2 regions of the Kitasatospora sp. NPDC098663 genome follow, and region 2 is predicted to be linked to the other one. Evidence: riboswitches for the same ligand, from Rfam matches in the RefSeq annotation. Region 2 holds a riboswitch; the other holds the start of a gene.
What was found. A riboswitch is a leader RNA that binds a small molecule or an ion and turns the genes downstream of it on or off. The one in region 2 is predicted to bind guanidine.
Positions count from the first base shown of each region.

Region 1: linked by a shared signal. The riboswitch ahead of ACIQVZ_RS04660 (MBL fold metallo-hydrolase) and the one ahead of ACIQVZ_RS32870 (SMR family transporter) in region 2 are both predicted to bind guanidine.

Region 1 is NZ_JBIWAP010000003.1:216,988-227,295, forward strand. Features, by position in the region: gene fhuB (Fe(3+)-hydroxamate ABC transporter permease FhuB) at 1-550, shown strand, start outside; gene fes (enterochelin esterase) at 572-1,687, shown strand; guanidine-III (ykkC-III) riboswitch at 1,768-1,828, shown strand; gene ACIQVZ_RS04660 (MBL fold metallo-hydrolase) at 1,841-2,695, shown strand; gene ACIQVZ_RS04665 (DHA2 family efflux MFS transporter permease subunit) at 2,760-4,160, opposite strand; gene ACIQVZ_RS04670 (MbtH family protein) at 4,157-4,342, opposite strand; gene ACIQVZ_RS04675 (amino acid adenylation domain-containing protein) at 4,335-10,308, opposite strand, start outside.
Region 2 is NZ_JBIWAP010000040.1:59,933-70,240, forward strand. Features, by position in the region: gene ACIQVZ_RS32845 (beta-N-acetylhexosaminidase) at 1-1,325, shown strand, start outside; gene ACIQVZ_RS32850 (FAD binding domain-containing protein) at 1,636-2,502, shown strand; gene ACIQVZ_RS32855 (2Fe-2S iron-sulfur cluster-binding protein) at 2,499-3,671, shown strand; gene ACIQVZ_RS32860 (xanthine dehydrogenase family protein molybdopterin-binding subunit) at 3,668-5,995, shown strand; tRNA gene ACIQVZ_RS32865 (tRNA-Cys) at 6,092-6,163, opposite strand; guanidine-III (ykkC-III) riboswitch at 6,249-6,314, shown strand; gene ACIQVZ_RS32870 (SMR family transporter) at 6,358-6,672, shown strand; gene ACIQVZ_RS32875 (MFS transporter) at 6,779-8,236, shown strand; gene ACIQVZ_RS32880 (hypothetical protein) at 8,240-9,526, opposite strand; gene ACIQVZ_RS32885 (class F sortase) at 9,931-10,308, shown strand, end outside.

The DNA of each region.
Region 1 (10,308 bases), on a different contig from region 2:
CGTCGGCCTCGCGATGTCCGCGCTCGCCTCGGCCGTCATCCAGGTCGCGCTCGCCCGCCGCTCGCTCAACTCGGCCGGCTCGCTGTACGTCTGGACCTCCGGCAGCCTCAACGGGCGGGACTACGCCGTCGCCACCCCGGTCCTGATCGGGCTGGCCGTGCTCGTGCCGCTCGCGCTGGCGGTGGCCCGGCGGCTGGCGGTGCTGCGCTTCGACGACAGCGTGGCCGCCTCACTGGGCGTCGACCCGGCCCGGGTCCGGCTCGGCTGCCTGCTGCTGGCCGTCGCGCTGGCCGGGCTGGCCGTCGGCGTGTGCGGGCCGGTCGGCTTCGTCGCGCTGGCCGCGCCCGTGGTCGCCGGGCGGCTGGCCGGGCCGGCGCGCGTGCCGGTCCTCGGCTCGGCACTGACCGGCGCCGTCCTCGTCGTGCTCGCCGACACCGTGGGGCGGGTGCTGATCGGCGGGGTGGAGATCCCGGTCGGCATCGTCACCACCGTCCTCGGCGGCCCCTTCCTGCTCTGGGTGCTGCTCGGCCGCAAGGGCACCCCCGCCTGACCTCCCCGAGGAGTCCCGCAGATGGAAACCCTTCCCCTCGTCGAGCCCGATCCGGCCGACCCCGCCTACCGCCTGGTCACCTTCGTGCACGAGGACACGTCGTGCGACGGCGTGCTCGCCCTCCTGCACACCGTCACCGACAAGGACCGGCACGCCGGCGACCTCGCCCCGCACCTGATGACCCGCCGTGACGACGGCCGCTGGTCGATCACCTACCGGCTGCGCGCCGACCACCGGGCGTCCTACCAGCTGTACCCGTTCCGCGGGGACGCCCCCGGCACCGCCCGGGCGGACTGGCTCCGCGTCCTCGACCACGCCCGCCCCGACCCGTACGACGCCGCCCCCCGGCTGCCCGCCCGCGACGGGCGCCACCCGTCGTCCGTGCTCAGCCTGCCCGACGCCCCCGCCCAGCCGTACGTCCGGCGGCGCGACGGCGTACCGCGCGGGCGGACGGTGGCCCACGAGGTGGCCGGGCGGCGGGTGGACGTCCACCTCCCCGCCGGGGACAGGCCTTCCGCCGGGGACGGGCCGTTCGCGGTGGCCGTGCTGCTGGACGGCGAGATGTGGGGCGAGGTGCTGTCGGTCGGCGACACCCTCGACAACCTGGCGGCGGACGGCGCCATCCCGCCCACCGTCGCCCTGCTCGTCCACACCATGGGCCCCCGCCGCCCCGACGACCTCAGCTGCAACCCGGCCTTCGTCGACCTCCTCGCCGACCGCCTCCTCCCCTGGGCGGCGGCGGAGTTCGGCACCACCACCGACCCGGCCGGCACCGTGATCGCCGGCCAGAGCGCGGGCGGCCTCACCGCCGCCTTCACCGCGTTCCGGCGCCCCGACCGCTTCGGCGGCGCGCTCTGCCAGTCCGGTTCCTTCTGGTGGCCGGACGAGACGGAGTTCGACGAGGGCAGCGAGTGGCTGACCCGCCAATTCGCCCGCGAGCAGCGGCGGGAGGCCCGGTTCTACGTCGAGGTCGGCCTCCAGGAGTGGATGCTGCTCGCGCAGAACCGCCACCTGCGCGACGTCCTCACCGCCCGCGGCTACGACCTCGCGTACCGCGAGTTCAACGGCGGTCACGACTACGCCTGTTGGCGCGGCGGGCTGGCGGACGGGCTGGCGCACCTGCTCGGGGGCGCCTGACGGTTCCCGGGGGATCGGCGGACCGGCGGACCGGCGGACCGGCGCGCGGCGACGGGGGCGTGCTAGCGTCCCGGTGGCGGCGCGCCGGTGACCGCCCCGGACGAGATGTGCGCCGTACCCGGCCCGCCAAGACGACGCACCCAGGGAGACGTCATGGCCGCCGGTGCCCCGATCGCCCGTCCGCTCGACGTGCGGTGGATCCACGGGTCCCCGTCCGCGAAGCACAACACGGACCCGGACATCCAGGTCCACGCGTACGACGAGCACACCGCCATCCTGCGGCAGAACAAGGCGGTCAACTACGAGGCGCCGTTCCTGTTCCTGCTGTTCGGGGGCGAGCGGGCCGTCCTGATCGACACCGGGGCCACCGCCTCCGCCGCGTACTTCCCGCTGCGCACCGTGGTCGACGGACTCATCGACCGGTGGCTCGCCGACAACCCCCGCGACGGCTACGGACTGCTCGTCCTGCACACCCATCCGCACGGCGACCACGTCGCGGGCGACGGGCAGTTCGCCGACCGGCCCGCGACGACCCTGGTCGGCGCCGACCCGGCCACGGCCTGGCCGTACTTCGGCTTCGACCAGGATCCGGACGCCGTCGCGCGGGTGGACCTGGGCGGCGGCCGGGTGCTCGAATGCCTGGCCACCCCGGGCCACCACCCGGCGGCCGTCACCTACTACGACCCGTGGACGGGCCTCCTGCTCACCGGCGACACCGTCTACCCGGGCCGCCTCTACATCGACGACTGGCCGGCCTTCACCCGCACCGTCGACCGGCTGATCGACTTCGCCGAACGCCGCCCGGTGACGCACCTGCTCGGCTGCCACATCGAGATGACCCGCACCCCCGGCGTCGACTACCCCATCCGCACGACCCACCAGCCCGACGAGCCGCCCCTGCAACTGACCGTCGGGCACCTCCGGGCCATCCGCACCGCCCTCGCCGACCTCGGCGACCGGCCGCGCCGGCACGCCCTGCCCGACCTGATCCTCTGGCCGAGCGCCTGAGCCGGAAGGTCGCGTCCAACGAACTGACGCCGCACCCCGCGATCGCGGGGTGCGGCGTGGCCGTTCAGTCGGCGGGGGGTGGTGCCGGCGCCTCGCGGGGGAGGCGGCTGGTGAGGAGGGTGCCGGCGGCGACCAGGGCGGCGGTGAGCAGGAGGGCGAGGCGGTAGGGGCCGGGTGAGCCGCCGTCGGTGTCCAGGGCGCCGATGAGGGCGGCGGTGGCGGCGATGCCGAGGGCGCCGCCGAGGGTGCGGACGATGGTGAACAGGCCCATGGCGCGGCCCATCGCCGGCCCGGGGACGTCGGCGAAGCCGGCGATCTGGACGGTGAGCACGGCGGTGCCCAGGACGAGGCCGACCGCGAACATCAACGCCCTTACGGCCCAGGGGTTCTCGGCGAAGCCGAGGGCGGCCAGGACGAGGGCGGCGAGCAGCAGCGCGGGCAGCGCGAGACGGCGGGGGCCGAACCGGGGCAGCAGGCGGTCGACCACCTGGGAGGCGGCCATCAGGCCGATCGCCTCGGGGAAGACGCTCAGCCCGGCGTCGAGGGCCGAGGCCCCAAGGGCGGCCTGGTAGAGCAGCGGGAGGACGAACAGGGCGCCCATCAGGCCGGCCGAGGTGAGCAGGGCCAGCCAGGTGGCGGTGCCGAAGGTGCGGTCGGCCAGCTGCCGCAGGTCCACCAGTGGTTCGGAGGAACGGAGTTGGTGGCGGACGGCGATGCCGAGCAGGAGGAGCCCGGCCACGCCGCCGAGCGCCACTCCCGGCGAGGACCAGCCGTGCGCCGGGCCGAAGCCGAGCGCGTAGGTGAGCAGTCCGAGGCCGGGGGTGGCGAGCAGGAAGCCGGTGGTGTCGAAGCGGCCGGCCGGGGGCTCGTCCGCCGCGCGCAGGCCGATGAGCCCGGTCACGACGGCCGCGATCCCGATCGGCACGTTGACCAGGAACAGCCAGTGCCAGGAGAGGTGTTCGGTCAGGAGGCCGCCGAGTGGCGGGCCGAGGGCGGGCATCAGGGCGGTCGGGACGATCAGGATCCGGCTCAGGCCGGCCCGCTCGTGCGGGGCGAAGGCCCGGAACAGCAGGGTCATCCCGACGGGGGTGAGCAGCCCGCCGGCCACGCCCTGGACGGCCCGCGCGGCGGCGAGCGAGCCGAGGCCGGGAGCGGCGGCGCACAGGGCGGAGGCGAGGGTGAACGCGGCCAGGGAGCCGAGGAAGACCCGTTTCACACCGAACCGGTCGCCGAGCCAGCCCGCCGCCGGCAGGCCGACGGCGAGGCCGACCAGGAAGGCCGTCTCGACGGCGTTGGCGGCCGAGACGGGCCGCCCGAAGTCCTCGGCGATGGTGAACAGCGCGGGGTTGACGATGGTCGAGTCCAGGCCGTTCATGCACATCGCGGCGGTGTAGACCACGACCACCGCGGCGCGCCCCGCGAGCAGGGGGCGGGCCGGGGCGGCCTCGACGGCCGGAGGGGTCACAGGTCGGTCCAGTGGGCGGTGATCCACTGCACGGCGTCGGCGCGCTCGCACGGGCCGTGGGAGACGTTCCAGCCGGCCGGGACGGCGGCGAAGGCCGGCCAGATCGAGTGCTGGGCGTGGTCGTTGACGAGGGCGAGGAACTCGCCGTCGCCGTCGAAGGGGTTGGCGGGGGCGTCACTCATCGGAGGACTTCTCCAGGTGGTCGGCGATCACGCGGGCGATGTGGGCGATCGGGGCGGGCAGGGTCATGTCCTTGTGCGAGCAGGCGACGTCGGTGTTGTCGATGCGCCCGGACACGTACGGGGTCCAGAGTTCGGGCACCAGGGTCTCGTCGATGGTGTCGACGGTGGCGCGGAAGAACAGCACGTCGCCGTCGAAGGGGCGGTGGTCGTGGCCCCGGACGAGGTGGTTGGTGTTGAGGTAGATCCGGTTGAGGGCGGCCACGGTGGCGTCGTCGAGCCCGGCCAGCGGGCTGCCCTCGCGGCGCAGCAGCTCGGTGACGGCGGCGAGTTCGAGCGGCCGCCCGGCGAGGTCCTCGGGGCCGTAGCCGCCCATGGTGAGCAGCGCCTCCAGCGCCTCGGCCTGGTCGGGGACGGGCAGGTCGCGGAAGCCCTCGGCGGGGTAGGCGTCCAGGATCGCGAGCAGTTCGACGGCGTGGCCGAGGTCCTGGAGCCGGACGGCGACGGCGTGCGCGATGATCCCGCCGGTGGACCAGCCGAGCAGCCGGTACGGGCCCTCGGGCTCGACCTCGCGCAGCCGGTCGACGTAGTGCGCGGCCAGTTCGTCCAGGGTCCGCGGCAGGGGCCGGGCCGCCGTGGCGGCGCCGACGCCCTGGGCCTGGAGGCCGTAGATCGGCAGGTCGGCGGGCAGGTGGCGGATCAGGCCGGTGTAGCACCAGCTGAGGCCGCCGGCGGGGTGGACGGCGAACAGCGGGGTCCGGCGTCCGGGCGCGGCGGGCCGCAGCGGGAGCAGGACGTCCAGCGCGTCGGCGCTCTGCGAGCCGGCCGCCAGGGCCGTGTCGAGGGCGGCGACGGTGGGCGACTGGAACAGGGTGCCGATGCCGACGTCCAGGCCGAGCAGTTCGCGGATCCGCCCGGCGAGGCGGACGACCAGCAGCGAGTGGCCGCCGAGGGCGAAGAAGTCGTCGTCGACGCCGACCGCCGCGACGCCCAGCACCTCGGCGAAGAGTTCGCACAGCTGCTGTTCGCGCGGGGTGCGCGGCGGGCGTCCGGCGCCGGTGGCGGGCGCCTCGGGGGCGGGCAGGGCGCGGCGGTCGAGCTTGCCGTTGGCGGTGAGCGGCAGCCGGTCGAGCAGGACGACGGCGGAGGGCACCATGTGGGCGGGCAGGTCGGCGGCCGCGTGGGCGCGCAGGTCCTCGGGCGTCGGGGCGGCGACGCCGTTCGGCTCCTCGGGGCCCGCCGTGGTGACCGCGTAGCCGACCAGGCGCTTGTCGCCCGGGGCGTCCTCCCGGACGACCACGGCGGCGTCGGCGACGCCCGGGTGGGCGGCCAGCACGGCCTCGATCTCGCCGAGTTCGATCCGGAAGCCGCGCAGCTTCACCTGCTGGTCGGCGCGGCCGAAGTACTCCAGGACGCCGTCGGCGCGGCGGCGGGCGAGGTCGCCGGAGCGGTACATCCGGGTGCCGCGTTCGCCGAACAGTTCGGCGTGCGGGTCGGCGACGAAGCGTCCGGCGGTGAGGTCGGGGCGGCCGAGGTAACCGCGGGCCAGGCCGGCCCCGGCGACGTACATCTCGCCGGTGACGCCGGGCGGGACGGGCTGGAGGTGCTGGTCCAGGACGTAGACCCGCAGGTCGGGGATGTTGACGCCGATGGTGCTGCTGCTCCCGGCCGCGGCGGTGGCCCGGTCGAGGGCGAGGTAGGAGACGTGCACGGTGGTCTCGGTGATGCCGTACATGTTGACCAGGGTGGGCGCGTCCTCCGGGTGGCGGGCGTACCAGTCGTCGAGCCGGGCCAGTTCGAGCGCCTCGCCGCCGAACACCACGTAGCGCAGGGCGAGTTCGGACCCGGGGCGGTCCCGGTCGGCGGCGCTGAGCTGGTAGAAGGCGGACGGGGTCTGGTTGAGCACGGTGACGCGTTCGCGGGCGAGCAGGTCGAGGAAGGCCGCCGGGTCGCGGCTGACCAGGTGCGGGACGACGACCAGGCGGCCGCCGTGCAGCAGGGCTCCCCACAGCTCCCAGACGGAGAAGTCGAAGGCGTAGGAGTGGAAGAGGGTCCAGACGTCGTCGGCGCCGAAGCCGAACCAGTGGTCGGTGGAGCGGAACAGCCGGACCACGTTGTGGTGGGTGACGGGGACGCCCTTGGGCCGGCCGGTGGACCCGGAGGTGTAGATGACGTAGGCGGTGTCCTCGGCGCGCAGCGGGCGGGTGCGCTCGTGCTGGGCCAGCGGGGTGGCGGGGTGAGTGGCCGGGTGGGTGGCCGACTCGGGCCCGTCGACGAGCAGTTGGGGCACCTGGTGGACGGGCAGCCGGGGTGCGGTGGCGCGGTCGGTGAGCAGGGCGGCGGGGGCGGCGTCGGCCAGCATGTAGGCGAGGCGGTCGGCCGGGTAGTCGGGGTCGAGCGGCAGGTAGGCGGCGCCGGACTTGGCCACCGCCAGGAGGGCGACGACGAGTTCGACCGAGCGCGGCAGGGCGAGGGCGGCGATGGTGCCGGGGCCGATGCCGTTGGCGGCCAGCAGCCGGGCCAGGCGGTCGGCGCGGGCGGCGAGTTCGGTGTAGTCGAGCTGCTCGTCACCGTAACTGACGGCGACGGCGTGCGGGTTGGCGGCGGCCGCGGCCTCGAACAGCTCGGCCAGGGTGGCGCTCGGGGCCGAGGCGTGCGGGGTCGGGGTGGGCAGGGCCGAAGTGTGTGGGGACGAGGTGTGCGGGGTCGAGGTGCCCAGGGTGCCGTTCCATTCGACGAGGGCGCGCAGCCGCTCCTCCTCGCCGATCAGCGGGAGCCGGCCGATCGCGGTGTCGGGGGCGCCGGCGGCGGCGGTGAGCAGCCGGGCGAGGCGGGTCGCGAGCCCTTCGACGGTGGCGGCGTCGAAGAGGTCGGTCCGGTACTCCAGGAAGCCGCCGATGCCGCCGCCGGGGAGCTCGCCCGCGTTGAGGGTGAGGTCGAACTTGGCGGTGCCGCTGGGGACGGCGGCGATCCGGGCGGTGAGGCCGCCGCCCAGCGGGTGGGGCTCGTCGGGGCGGCTCTGCCAGGCGAGCATCACCTGGAACAGCGGGTGGCGGGCGAGGGAGCGCGGCGGGTTGAGCTCCTCGACCAGCCGGTCGAAGGGCAGGTCGGCGTGCTCGTGGGCGGCCAGGACGGTGCCGCGGACCTTGCCGAGCAGCTCGCGGAAGGTCGGGTCGCCCGAGGTGTCGGTGCGCAGGACCACGGAGTTGACGAAGTAGCCGACCAGGTCGGCGGTCCCGGGGTCGTCGCGGCCGGCGACCGGGGTGCCGACGGGGATGTCGGTGCCGCAGCCGTGCCGGGTGAGCAGGGCGGCGAGTCCGGCCTGGACGGCCATGAAGACGGTGCCGCCGGCGGCCCGGGCGAGGGCGGCGAGGGCGGCGTGGGCCTCGGCGCCGAGGGTGAAGGGCACGGTGGCGCCGTGGTGGCCGGCGACGGCGGGGCGCGGGCGGTCGGTGGGCAGTTCCAGCTGGTCGGGCAGGCCGGCCAGGGCGGTGCGCCAGTACTCCGACTGCCGCGCGGCGAGCGGGCTGGGCGCCTCGGCGGTGCCGAGCAACTGCCGCTGCCAGGCCGTATGGTCGGCGAACTGCACGGCGGGAGAGGGGAGTTCCGGTGCGCGGCCGGCCAGCCGGGCGGTGTAGGCGGCGGACAGGTCGCGGACCAGCGGGGTGGTGGAGGCGCCGTCGCTCGCGATGTGGTGGAGCAGCAGGAGCAGGGTGTGTTCGGCCGGGCCGTGGGTGAACAGGGTGGCGCGCAGCGGCGGCCGGCCGGTGAGATCGAAGGCGTGCCGGACGGCTTCGGCGAGCTCGGTGCCGTCGTGCAGTTCGACGGGCGCGGCGGGCAGCACCCGCTGGTACGGCGTGCCGTCCGGCTCCTCGCCGTAGACCGTGCGCAGCACCTCGTGCCGGGCGGTGAGGTCGCCGAGGGCGAGGGTGAGGGCGGTCCGGTCGAGCGGGCCGGTGAGGGTGAGGGCGAGCGGGATGTTGTAGGTGGGGCTTGGGCCCTGGAGCCGGTGCAGGAACCACAGGCCGCGCTGGGCGGGCGACAGCGGCATCCGGTCGGTGCGCGGTACGGGCACCAGTGCGGGGCGGGCCTCGGGCTCGCCGCCAGGGTGCGCGTCGAGCAGGGCGGCGAGCGCGGCCGGGGTCGGGTGACGGAAGACGTCGGCGAACCCGACGGCGGCGTCGAAGGTCTCGCGCAGCCGGGCCGCGAGGCGGCCGGCCAGCAGTGAGTGGCCGCCGAGGTCGAAGAAGGAGGCGTCCCGCCCGGGTGCCTGCGGCAGGTCGAGGACGTCGGCGAACAGCCCGCAGACCAGTTCCTCCTGCGGCGTGGCCGGGGCCGTGCCGGGCTCGGCGGCGGCGGGCTCGGGCAGGGCGCGGTGGTCGAGCTTGTCGTGGGCGGTGCGCGGCAGTTCGTCGAGGACCAGGACGGCGGCCGGGACCATGTGTCCGGGCAGCCGGGCCGCGAGGGCGGCCCGCAGCGCGGCCGGGTCGAGGGCGACGCGGGGGACGGGGGCGGGTTCGGTGGAGTCCTCCGGCATGGCCTCGGACTCGGAAACCTCCTCGGGAGCCGCCTCAGGAGCCGCCTCGGGAAGCGCCTCGGGGACGACGTAACCGAGCAGCCGCTTGCCCTGCGGGCCGGGGCGGGCGATCACCACGGCCTGGGCGACGCCCGGCAGTTCGGCGAGGACGGCGGCGATCTCGCCGGGCTCGATCCGGAAGCCGCGGATCTTCACCTGGTCATCGGCGCGGCCGAGGAATTCCAGGGTGCCGTCCGGTCGGCGGCGGGCGAGGTCGCCGGTGCGGTACATCCGGTCGCCGGGCGGGCCGAACGGGTCGGCGAGGAAGCGTTCGGCGGTGAGGTCGGGGCGGCCGAGGTAGCCGCGGGCCAGGCAGGCCCCGGCGACGTACAGTTCGCCGGCGGCGCCGTCGGGCGCCGGGCGCAGCGAGCCGTCGAGGACGTAGGCGCGGGAGCCGCGCACCACCCGGCCGACCGGGGCGCCGTCCGGGCCGGGCGTCCAGGCGTAGGCGTCGACGGTGGTCTCGGTCGGGCCGTAGAGGTCGATCGGGTGCAGGCCGGGCGCGGCGGTGAGGCGCTGCCACAGGGCGGGCGGGGTGGCCTCGCCACCGACCGCGATGACCGCCGGGCGGTGCCACTCCTCGTCCAGGATGCCTTCGGAGAGCAGGACTTCGAGGTAGGAGGGGGTGACATCGAGGTAGTCGACGCGTTCCCGGTGCAGGTGACCGGCCAGGGCGGCCGGGTCGCGGTAGGTGGCGTCGTCGAGCAGGTGCAGCTCGTGGCCGTGGACCATCCACAGCACCGGGTCCCAGGAGGCGTCGAAGGCGAACGAGGCGCTGTGGGCGACGCGCAGGCGCTCGCGGCCGGTGCGCCGCACGGCCGGGGCGATGTGGTCCTCGCCGTGGCCCGCGTACAGGTTGGCCAGCGAGGCGTGGGTGACGACGACGCCCTTGGGGCGGCCGGTGGAGCCGGAGGTGTGCAGCACGTAGGCGGCGTGGTGGGGCCGGGGGGCCGGGGGCGCGGTGGCGGGCTCGGCGTCCGCGTCCCCGGGAAGAACGGTGGGCAGGCCGGCGGGGAGGTCCAGTCGGGCGAGGGCCTCGGCGGTGCCGACCGCGCAGACCGGGCGGGCGTCGTCCAGGACGGCGGCCAGGCGCTGCCGGGGGTGGGCGAGGTCGAGGGAGACGCAGGCGCCGCCGGCCTTGAGCACGCCGAGCATCGCGACCAGGGTGTCCACGCCGCGCGGCAGGGCGAGCGCGACCGGCGCACCGGCGCGCACGCCGAGGGCGTTCAGGCGGTGGCCGAGACGGTTGGCGGCGGCGTCCAACTCGGCGAAGGTGAGGGCGGCTCTGCCGCTGCGGACGGCGACGGCGGCCGGGGTGCGGGCGGCCTGCGCGGCGAACAGCTCGGGCAGCGTCCGGTCGAGCGGCGGCTCCGTGCGGCCGGCGGTGGCGCGG
Region 2 (10,308 bases):
CGCAGACCCTGCGGCAGCTGCTCGGCCCGGACGCCTTCCGCCGTTCCCCGCTTCGCGGCACCGGCTGGGTGCTGCCCGGCGCGGACATCGAGGACGCCCCCCGGTTCGGCTGGCGCGGTGCGCTGCTCGACGTCGCCCGGCACTTCCTGCCCAAGGCGGACGTGCTGCGCTTCGTCGACCTGCTGGCCGCGCACAAGCTCAACGTGCTGCACCTGCACCTGACCGACGACCAGGGCTGGCGGGTGGAGATCAAGCGCTACCCCGGCCTGACCGAGCGCGGCGCCTGGCGGGACCGCTCGATGGTCGGCTACCGGGCCGGCCAGCGCCGCGACGACCGCCCGCACGGCGGCTACTACACCCAGGACGACCTGCGCGAGATCGTCGCCTACGCGGCCGCGCGCGGCGTCACCGTCGTCCCGGAGGTCGACCTGCCCGGGCACACCCAGGCCGCCGTCGCGGCCTACCCCGAGCTGGGCAACACCGACGTGGTGGACACCTCGGCGCTCGGCGTCTGGACGGACTGGGGCGTCAGCCACAACGTGCTCAACGCCTCCGAGGACACCCTGCGCTTCTTCGAGGGCGTGCTGGAGGAGGTCCTGGAACTCTTCCCGTCCGAGTTCATCCACCTCGGCGGCGACGAGTGCCCCAAGGAGCAGTGGAAGGACAGCGCGGCCGCCCAGGCACGGATCCGCGAGCTCGGCCTGGCCAACGAGGACGAGCTGCAGAGCTTCGTGATCCGGCACTTCGACCGCTGGCTGGCCGAGCGTGGCCGACGGCTGATCGGCTGGGACGAGATCCTGGAGGGCGGGCTCGCCCCGGGCGCCGCCGTCTCCTCCTGGCGCGGGTTCGGCGGCGGGATCGCCGCGGCCAAGGCCGGGCACGACGTGGTGATGTGCCCCGAGCAGCACGTCTACTTCGACCACCGGCAGGCCGACGGCCCGGACGAGCCGATCCCGGTCGGCTTCGTGCGCACGCTGGAGGACGTGTACCGCTTCGAGCCGGTGCCCGGGCAGCTGGATGAGACCGCCGCCCGGCACGTGATCGGCACCCAGGCCAACCTGTGGAGCGAGTTCATGGACAGCGCCCGGGACATCGACTACCGGGCCTTCCCCCGGTTGGTGGCCTTCGCCGAGGTCGCCTGGTCCGACCTGCCCACCGATCCGGCCGAGCGCGACTACGCCGGCTTCCAGGACCGGCTGGAGACGCACCTGAAGGTGCTGGACGCGCTCGGCGTGGAGTACCGCCCGGCGGACGGCCCGCACCCCTGGCAGCGCTGGCCCGGGGTGGCCGGCCGACCGATCGAGGGCCCGCCGCCGGTGCGCTGAGCGCGACGGACTCGCCCCTGCGGGAACTTCTGAGTGGTCATCTGACGTCAAGAACAGATGAACATCTGCCCTGGTCCGGTTCGGACCGGGGCAGATACCGCCCGGTATCCGTCCCAATCGGGCAGTCCCGTTCACCTGCCCCGAAATGATCATCGAGCATTGTGTGCCAGAGTTGCCCAACCCGGCCCGATCGCCCGTACCCTACGGGCCAGGCCGGGCTGCTGACGCGGACACCACGGCCGAAGGCCGCGGGCGGCAGCCGATCGATGAGCAAGTGGAGCACGGTGGGACCCAGGTGAACCGGACGATCATGCTGCCGGCCTCCCTCGACGAGGCCGTCGACGCGCTGGCCGCCACCCCGGCCGCGGTACCGGTGGCCGGAGCCACCGACCTGATGGAAGCCGTCAACGCCGGACGGCTACGCCCCGCCGCCCTGGTCGGCCTCGGCCGGATCACCGAACTGCGCGGCTGGCGCTACGAGGACGGCGGCACCGCCGTCCTCGGCGCCGGACTCACCCACGCCCGGATGGACCGCCCCGACTTCGCCGCGCTCATCCCCGCGCTCGCGGACGCCGCGCGCACCGCCGGCCCGCCGCAGGTCCGCAACGTCGGTACCCTCGGCGGCAACATCGTCACCGCCGCCCCGGCCGGCGACACCCTCCCGGTGCTCACCGCCCTGGAGGCCAGCGTCACCCTCGCCCGGGCCGGCGCCAGCCGCGAGGTGCCGGTCAGTCACCTGCTCACCGGCCTCGACCCGGTGCGCCCCGGCGAACTCCTCACCTGGGTGCGCGTCCCGCTGCTGCACGCCCCGCAGGTCTTCCTCAAGGCCACCGGCCGCAGCGGCCCGGCCCGCGCCACCGCCTCCGTCGCGCTGGTCCTCGACCCCGCCCGGCGCGCCGTGCGCTGCGCGGTCGGCGCCGTCGCACCGGTGCCGCTGCGCCCGCTGGAGGCCGAGGCCTGGGTCGCCGGCTGCATCGACTGGGACGGCAGCCGGGAGATCGACCCGGCCGCGACCGCCGCCTTCGGCGAGTACGTGGCCACCGCCTGCGTCCCCGACGGCTACGGCGCCGAAGGCGCCTGGGAGGCCGTGACCGAGGGGCCGAGCGCGGCCGCCGTTCGGCTGCGGCGTACCGTATCGGTGCTGGCCCGACGGGCACTGGGAAGGGCGCTGAAGTGACCACAGACCCCATCGAGACCCTCGACGCCGACCCGCTCGGCCTCACCCCGCAGGTCAGCCGCGAGCTGCGCCCGTGCGCCTCGTACACCTTGCGGGTCAACGGTTTCGAACGGCCCGTCACCGACGCCTGGATCGGCGAGAGCCTGCTCTACGTGCTGCGCGAGCGGCTCGGCCTGGCCGGCGCCAAGGACGGCTGCGAGCAGGGCGAGTGCGGGGCCTGCTCGGTGCAGGTGGACGGCCAGCTGGTGGCCGGCTGCCTGGTGCCCGCCGCGCTGGCCGCCGACAGCGAGATCAACACCGTCGAGGGCCTGTCGGCCGCCGGCGGCGCGAGCGACGTCCAGCAGGCGCTGGCCGAGTCCGGCGCGGTGCAGTGCGGCTACTGCACCCCCGGCATGGCGATGGCGGTGCACGACCTGCTCCAGCGCAACCACCGCCCGACCGAGGTCGAGGCCCGCCAGGCGCTCTGCGGCAACCTCTGCCGCTGCACCGGCTACCGCGGCGTGCTGGCCGCCGTCCAGAGCATCGCCGACGCGCGCGCCGAGGACGTCGAGGAGGCGGAGGAGGCGGCCTCTCCGGCCGCCGCCCAGACCGCCGCCCCGGCCGCGGGACAGCCCGCGGGACAGCCCGCCAGGGAAGGGGAAACGGCCGCCGGACCGGAGCCGGCCGCCGAACCGCCGGTCTACGCCGACGCCGACGCCTGGATCGAGCACGTCCCGCAGCCGCCCGCCGAGCAGCCCCCGGCCGGCACCGACCAGCCGTACGGCGACGGCCAGGGCGGCTACGACACCGGCGTGTACGACACCGCCGTCCTGACGCCGGTCCAGGGCATCCCCGGCCAGACCGTCGACGACCAGGTGTACTACCCGCCCCAGGGCTACCCCGAGCAGCCGTACCAGGGCACCCCCGCCCACGGCACCTACGTGCCCGGCGGCTACCCGCAGCACAACGGCTACGACGCCGGGTACGACGCCCCGGTCTACGAACCCACCCCCGCGCACGGCACGCCGCTGCCCGGGGCCGCCTTCGACGGCACGCCCCCGCACGGCACGCCGTACGTCGCCACGCCCCCGCACGGCGCTCCGGCCGGCGGCACCGCCCCGGCCGGCGTCCCGTACGGCGCCACCCCCGCCCACGGCATCCGGCTCACCGAGGACGACCACGCATCATGACGTCGCCTACCGACATCGGCGCAGCACTCCAGCAGGACGGCGGCGAGGGCGGCGCACCGGAGCCGTTCGGCCTGGGCAGCTCACCGCTGCGCAGCGACGCGCTGCCCAAGGCGCTCGGCATCTACCCGTACGCGGCCGACCTGTGGGCCGAGGGGCTGCTCTGGGGCGCGGTGCTGCGCTCGCCGCACCCGCACGCCCGGATCAGGGGCATCGACACCGCGGCCGCGCTCGCGCTGCCCGGCGTGCACGCCGTGGTCACCGCCGCCGACCTGCCGCCCGGCCCGGACGGCACCCCGGACGGCGCCCCGGCCGGCCCGATCGTCGCCGACCGGCCGGTGCTGGCCGCGGGCGTGGTGCGCCACCACGGCGAGCCGATCGCCGCGGTGGCCGCCGACCACCCGGACACCGCCCGGCTGGCGGTCGGTCTGATCGCGGTCGACTACGAACCGCTGGAGGCCGTCACCGACCCCGAGCAGGCCTTCACCGCCCCGTCGCTGCACCCGGACGGCAACCTGTTCCGCCACCTGCCGCTGCGCACCGGGGACCCGGACGCGGCCGGCGAGATCATCATCGAGGGCCTCTACCAGGTCGGCCGTCAGGACCCGGCCCCGCTCGGCGCCGAGGCCGGGCTGGCCGTGCCGCGCCCGGACGGCGGCGTCGAACTGCACCTGTCCTCCACCGACCCGCACGGCGACCGCGACCGCACCGCCGCCTGCCTCGGCCTGGAGCCCGACCGGGTCCGACTGGTGGTCACCGGCGTGCCCGGGGCCACCACCGACCGCGAGGACCTCTCCTTCCAGGTCACCCTGGCGCTGCTGGCGCTGCGCACCGGCCGCCCGGTGAAGATGACCCTCACCCGCGAGGAGTCCTTCCACACCCACCCCTCGCGCCACCCCGCGCTGCTGCGCTACCGCCACCACGCCGACGCCGAGGGCACCCTGGTGAAGGTCGAGGCGCAGATCCTGCTGGACGGCGGCGCGTACGCGGACGTCTCCGCCGAGGCGCTGGCCGCCGCCACCGCGTTCTCGGTCGGCCCGTACGTCTGCCCGAACGTCTTCGTGGACGCCTGGGCGGTGCGCACCAACAACCCGCCGGCCGGGCGGATGCGCGGCGAGGGCGCGTTGCAGGCCTGCTTCGCCTACGAGTCGCAGCTGGACCAGCTGGCCGCCCGGATCGGCGTGGACCCGGTGGAGATCCGCCGCCGCAACGCGATGGCCACCGGCGACCCGATGCCCACCGGACAGGCCGTCACCTGCCCGGCGCCGGTCGGCGCGCTGCTGGAGGCCGTCGCGGCCGAGCCGCTGCCGGCCCTGCCGGTGGACGACCCGGACGCCGAGTGGCTGCTGCCGGGCGGGCCCGGTGGCGCCGGTGACCCGGCGGCGGTGCGACGCGGGATCGGCTACGCCGTCGGCATGGTGCACATGCTCGGCGCCGAGGGCGAGGACGAGGTCTCCACCGCCACCGTGCGGGTCAGCGGCGACCACGCCACGGTGATCTGCGCGGCCGTCGACTCCGGACAGGGCTTCGCCACGCTGGCCCGGCAGATCGTGCAGACCGTGCTGGGCGTCAGCGAGGTGTACATCGCGCCGGCCGACAGCGACCAGTCCATCGCCGGTCCCTCCGCCCGCGGCCGGCACACCTGGGTCTCCGGCGGCGCCGTCGAGCGCGCCGCGCTGATGGTCCGCCACCAGCTGCTCCAGCCGATCGCCGCCAACTTCGGGATGTCGGTGGAACTGCTGCAGATCGCCGACGGCAAGATCACTTCGTACGACGGGGTGCTCGGCATGCCGGTCGCCGAGGCGTTGGAGGGCAAGGAGCTCTGGGCGACGGCCCAGTGCCGCCCGCACCCCACCGAGCCGCTGGACGAGTCCGGGCAGGGCGACGCCTTCGTGTCGATCGCGTTCTGCGCGATGCGCGCGGTGGTGGACGTGGACATCGAGCTGGGCGCCGTCCGGGTGGTCGAGATGACGGTCGCCCAGGACGTCGGCCGGGCGCTGAACCCGCGGCAGATCGAGGACCGGATCGAGGCGGGCGTGGCCCAGGGCGTCGGCCTGGCGCTGCTGGAGGACCTGCGCACCGAGGGCGGCGTGCTGCTGAACCCCTCGCTCACCGGCTACCGGCTGCCCACCGCGCTGGACACCCCGCAGGTGCGGATCGCCGCCCTGCTGGAGGAGCGGGATGTGGTCGCCACCTTCGGGGCCAAGGCGGTCAGCGCCGCCCCCGCGGTGGTCGCCCCGGCGGCCGTGGCCGCCGCCGTCCGGGCGGCCACCGGGCTGCCGGTCGGCCGGCTGCCGATCCGGCCGGAGGACGCGGTCGCGGTCTGACGGCGGGGGGCGGCGGCTTCGGCCGACCGCCCCGGAAATACCGGAAACGGGAATTGCCGGTCGACGGAATGTCGACCGGCAATTCCATTTCCGGCGAGGCCATGACGGGAATCGAACCCGTGTACACCGCTTTGCAGACGGTTCCCTAAGCCACTCGGGCACACGGCCAGTGAATTCATAGTGGCGGAATGCGCGGGGGGCCGTCAACGGCGGAATGTAAATTCTGTATGGCGGCTTGTGCTACGGTCGGAACCAGGTGGTCGGTGCCCGGCCACCCCGGACGAGCGCGTCGTACCCGGTGACGACAAGACGGCGCAGTTCAGCGGCAATCCGGCCGCTGTGGACTGCGGAGGTAGGCCGTCATGGCATGGCTCGTCCTGATCATCTCGGGTGTCCTGGAGACCGTGTGGGCGGTGGCCCTGGAGTCGTCCAAGGGCTTTTCCCGACTCACCCCCAGCCTCGTCTTTGGTGTGGCCCTGCTGCTGAGCATGGGCGGCCTGGCGTACGCGATGCGCACCATTCCGATCGGCACCGGCTACGCGGTCTGGGTCGGCATCGGCGCGGTCGGCACCGCGCTCTACGGCATGGCCGTCCTGGGGGACGCGGTGACGGCGGCCCGGATCGGCTGCCTGCTGCTCATCGTCTCCGGCGTGGTCGGCCTGAAGGTGCTCCACTGACCGCCGCCTGAGCTTCCCCCTGACCCTGGTCCTAAGCCCTGCGGACTAGCTGATCACCGACTCGGGTCAGGGGTCATGAAGGCAGACGGCCCTTACGATGTTACGTATGACCACTGCCTCCCCCACCTCGGTCGACTCCGCCTCGATACCCTCCGAACCCGACCCCGGTGGCGGGGTCCTCAGCGGCCGCTACCGCGCTCTGACCCTGGGGATCGTGTCGGTGGTCCTGGTGATCGCCTTCGAGGCGACCGCCGTCAACACAGCGATGCCGACCGCGGCCCGCCAGCTGAACGGCATCGGGCTGTACGCCTTCGCCTTCTCCGGCTACTTCACCACCACGCTGTTCGCGCTGGTCGTCTCCGGACAGTGGTGCGACCGGCGCGGCCCGATGCAGCCGCTGTTCACCGGCATCGCGGTGTTCGGTGTGGGCCTGGTGGTGGCCGGGACGGCGCCGGGCATGTGGGTGTTCGTGGCAGGGCGGGCGATCCAGGGCCTGGGCGGCGGGCTGGTGATCGTCGCGCTGTACGTGGTGGTCGGCCGGGCCTTCCCGGAGCGGCTGCGGCCGGCGGTGTTCGCGGCCTTCTCCTCGGCCTGGGTGCTGCCCTCGATCATCGGGCCGCTGGTCTCCGGCGCGATCACCCAGCACCTCGGCTGGCGCTGGGTGTTCCTGGCCGTGCCGGTGCTGATCCTGCTGCCGCTGGCCGTGATGGGCCCCGCGCTGGCCCGCTCCGAGCGGGAGCACCCGGTGGCCAGGGGCGCGGACTTCGACCGCCGGCGCACCCTGCTGGCCGCGATGGCGGCGCTCGGTGCCGGCCTGCTGCAGTACGCGGGCGGGCGGCACGACCTGATCGGGCTGCTCCCCGGGGTCGTCGGGGCGGCGCTGCTGGTGCCGGCCGTCCTGGGGCTGCTGCCCCAGCGGACCCTGCGGGCCGGGCGGGGGCTGCCGGCGGTGATCCTGCTGCGCGGACTGGCGGCCGGGGCGTTCCTCGGGGCCGAGGCCTTCGTCCCGCTGATGATGACCACCGAGCGCGGCCTCTCGCCGACGATGTCGGGGCTCACCCTGACCAGCGGCGGGCTCACCTGGGCACTGGGCTCGTGGCTGCAGGGGCGGCCGGGGGCCGAGCGCTACCGCGAGGCGATGATCCGGGGCGGGTTCGTGCTGACCGCGGTGGCGATCGCGGGCGCCGCGCTGGTGCTGGTTCCGGCGGTGCCGGCCTGGGTGGCGGCGGTGGCCTGGGGCGTCGGCGGCATCGGGATGGGACTGACGGTCGCGAGCGTCAGCGTGCTGATGATGAAGCTCTCCGCGCCGGAGGACGCCGGGGTGAACTCGGCGGCCCTGCAGATGAGCGACGCGCTGGGCAACGTCCTGCTGACGGGCCTGGCGGGGGTGATGTTCGCGGTGCTGGGCGGCGGCTCGCTCGCCGCCGCCCACGAGGGCGCCGGGGCCACCGCCTCATCCGGGGCCGCCGGCTCGCCCGTGGCGTTCGCGGTGATCCTGCTGGCCATGGCCGGCGTGGCGCTGCTGGGGGCGCTGCTCGCCGGCCGGGTCCGGGCCAGGTCCTGAGGGTCAGCCGGCAGCGGCGGCGGAGGGCACCGGCGGTGCCCCGGGGGTGCCGAGGAAGGCCTCCCAGCCGCCGGTCGGCGCCTGGCCCGGGGCGAGGCCCTGGAGCTTGCGCAGGACCGCCTGGTCCTGGGCGTCCAGCCAGTCCACCAGTTGGCGGAACGAGACCAGCCGGACCTCCGGCTTGTCCGCGATCGTCCGGAGCGCGTCCTCGACGGCGTTCATGTAGATGCCGCCGTTCCACTCCTCGAAGTGGTTGCCGATGACGTACGGCGCCCGGTTGCCGTTGTAGGTGCGGTCGAAGCCCAGCAGGTAGGAGTCGCGGGCCTGGGCCTGGAAGCCCGGGTAGAGCGCCGGATCGGCCTTGGTGTTGGGGCCGCACTGGTTGTACATGATGTTGTAGTCCATCGACAGCACCTGGAAGGTGTGCCCGGGGAAGGGGATGGACTGCAGCGGGAGGTCCCAGAGCGCGCCGCCCTGGATCTTCTGCGGCCACACCTGGGTGCCGTTGCCGCTGCTGTCGTAGCGCCAGCCGCGCTTGACCGCGGTGGGCAGCAGGTTGCGCTGGCCCTCCAGGCAGGGCGTGCGGCTGCCGATCAGCTCCCTGCGGTAGTCGAAGGGCAGCGCCGGCAGGTCGGTGAAGCCGGTGTTGGTGCGCCAGTTCGTCACGAAGTCCATGGCCTGCTGGATCTCGCTGTCCCACTCCTCCGGGGACCACTTGCCGACGCCGGTGTCGCCGCAGAAGTGGCCGTTGAAGTGGGTGCCGATCTCGTGGCCCTCCAGCCAGGCCGCGTGCACGTTCTCCAGGGTGTCGTGGATGTGCTGGTCGGTGAGGTAGCCGATCTCGGAGGCGCCGACCTTGTGCTGCGGGGGGCGGTAGAGGTCCTTCTTGGACTCGGGCAGCAGGTAGAGGCCGCTGAGGAAGAAGGTCATCGAGGCGTTGTGCTCCTGCGCCAGCCGGCGGAAGCGGGCGAACAGGCCGTTGTCGAGTTCGCCGGCGCCGTCCCAGGAGAAGACCACGAACTGCGGTGGCCGTTCGCCGGCCTTGAGCCGCTCGGGGGTGGGCTGGTGGGGCTGGGCCCCGGTGTCGGAGGTGGAGCCGTCGCCGATCAGGACGGCCTGCTGCTCGGTGGCGTCGGTGGGGTCGGGACTCTGGTCGACGGCCGCGCTGCTGGGGGGAACGGCCGAACCGATCATCGGCTTGTCGGCGCTGTTGCTTCCGCAGCCGGTCGCCAGGGTGGCGGCGGAGGCCGCACCGGCGGCCAGCAGGGTGCGGCGTGAGAGAGCGGCCATGGTCACTCCGTTCATGAGGCGTTCGGCAGGCGTTCAGGCGTGCGGAAATCCGGTCGGACAAGTGGGGTGATAGAACCCGTGACCGGGTCAGCATGGCAGCCGGGCTCGAACGGTCGGCGAGGCGCCACCGGCGGTCGGCATCGATCGCCCGATTGACGCAACCGGACCGGCCCCCCGCGCCGTCGAAGCTCGTACCGAGGCGTTCCGGTGGCGCCGTCACCTGGGAAACGGCCGTCGCGTTCCGTCACCGGATGCCCACGGGGAGCGCGGATTCGGGCGGTTGCCCTGCCGATCGGGGGGTGTCATTACGCCCATCGTGTGGACGTGCTTTAAGGTCCGATCCGATTGAATTGTTTCCCAGGAAACTCCCAGGATCGGGAATCCGTCGGTAGAGGGGAGCGCCCGTGGGCGTCCAGCAGAGCAGGAGCCCGTGGCCGGGTACCCTGGCGGCCGGTGCCGCGCTGGTGCTCGGCGCCTGGCTGCTGCACGACGGCGGGCAGGGCGCGCTGCCGCCCGCCCCCGGCGGCACCCAGACGCTGTCCGGCTTCGCCCCGGTCTCCGTCGTCCCGCCGCTGGGCCCGTCCGACCCCACCCGCATCCGCATCCCGGCCGTCCGGCTGGACGCCCCGGTCACCGCGCTCGGGCTCGACCCCGACGGCCACCTCCAGGCCCCGCCGGAGGCGGACCGCAACCTGGCGGGCTGGTACCGCGGCGGGGCCAGCCCCGGGCAGCGCGGCACCGCCATCCTGGACGGGCACGTCGACAACAAGGCCGGCCCGGCC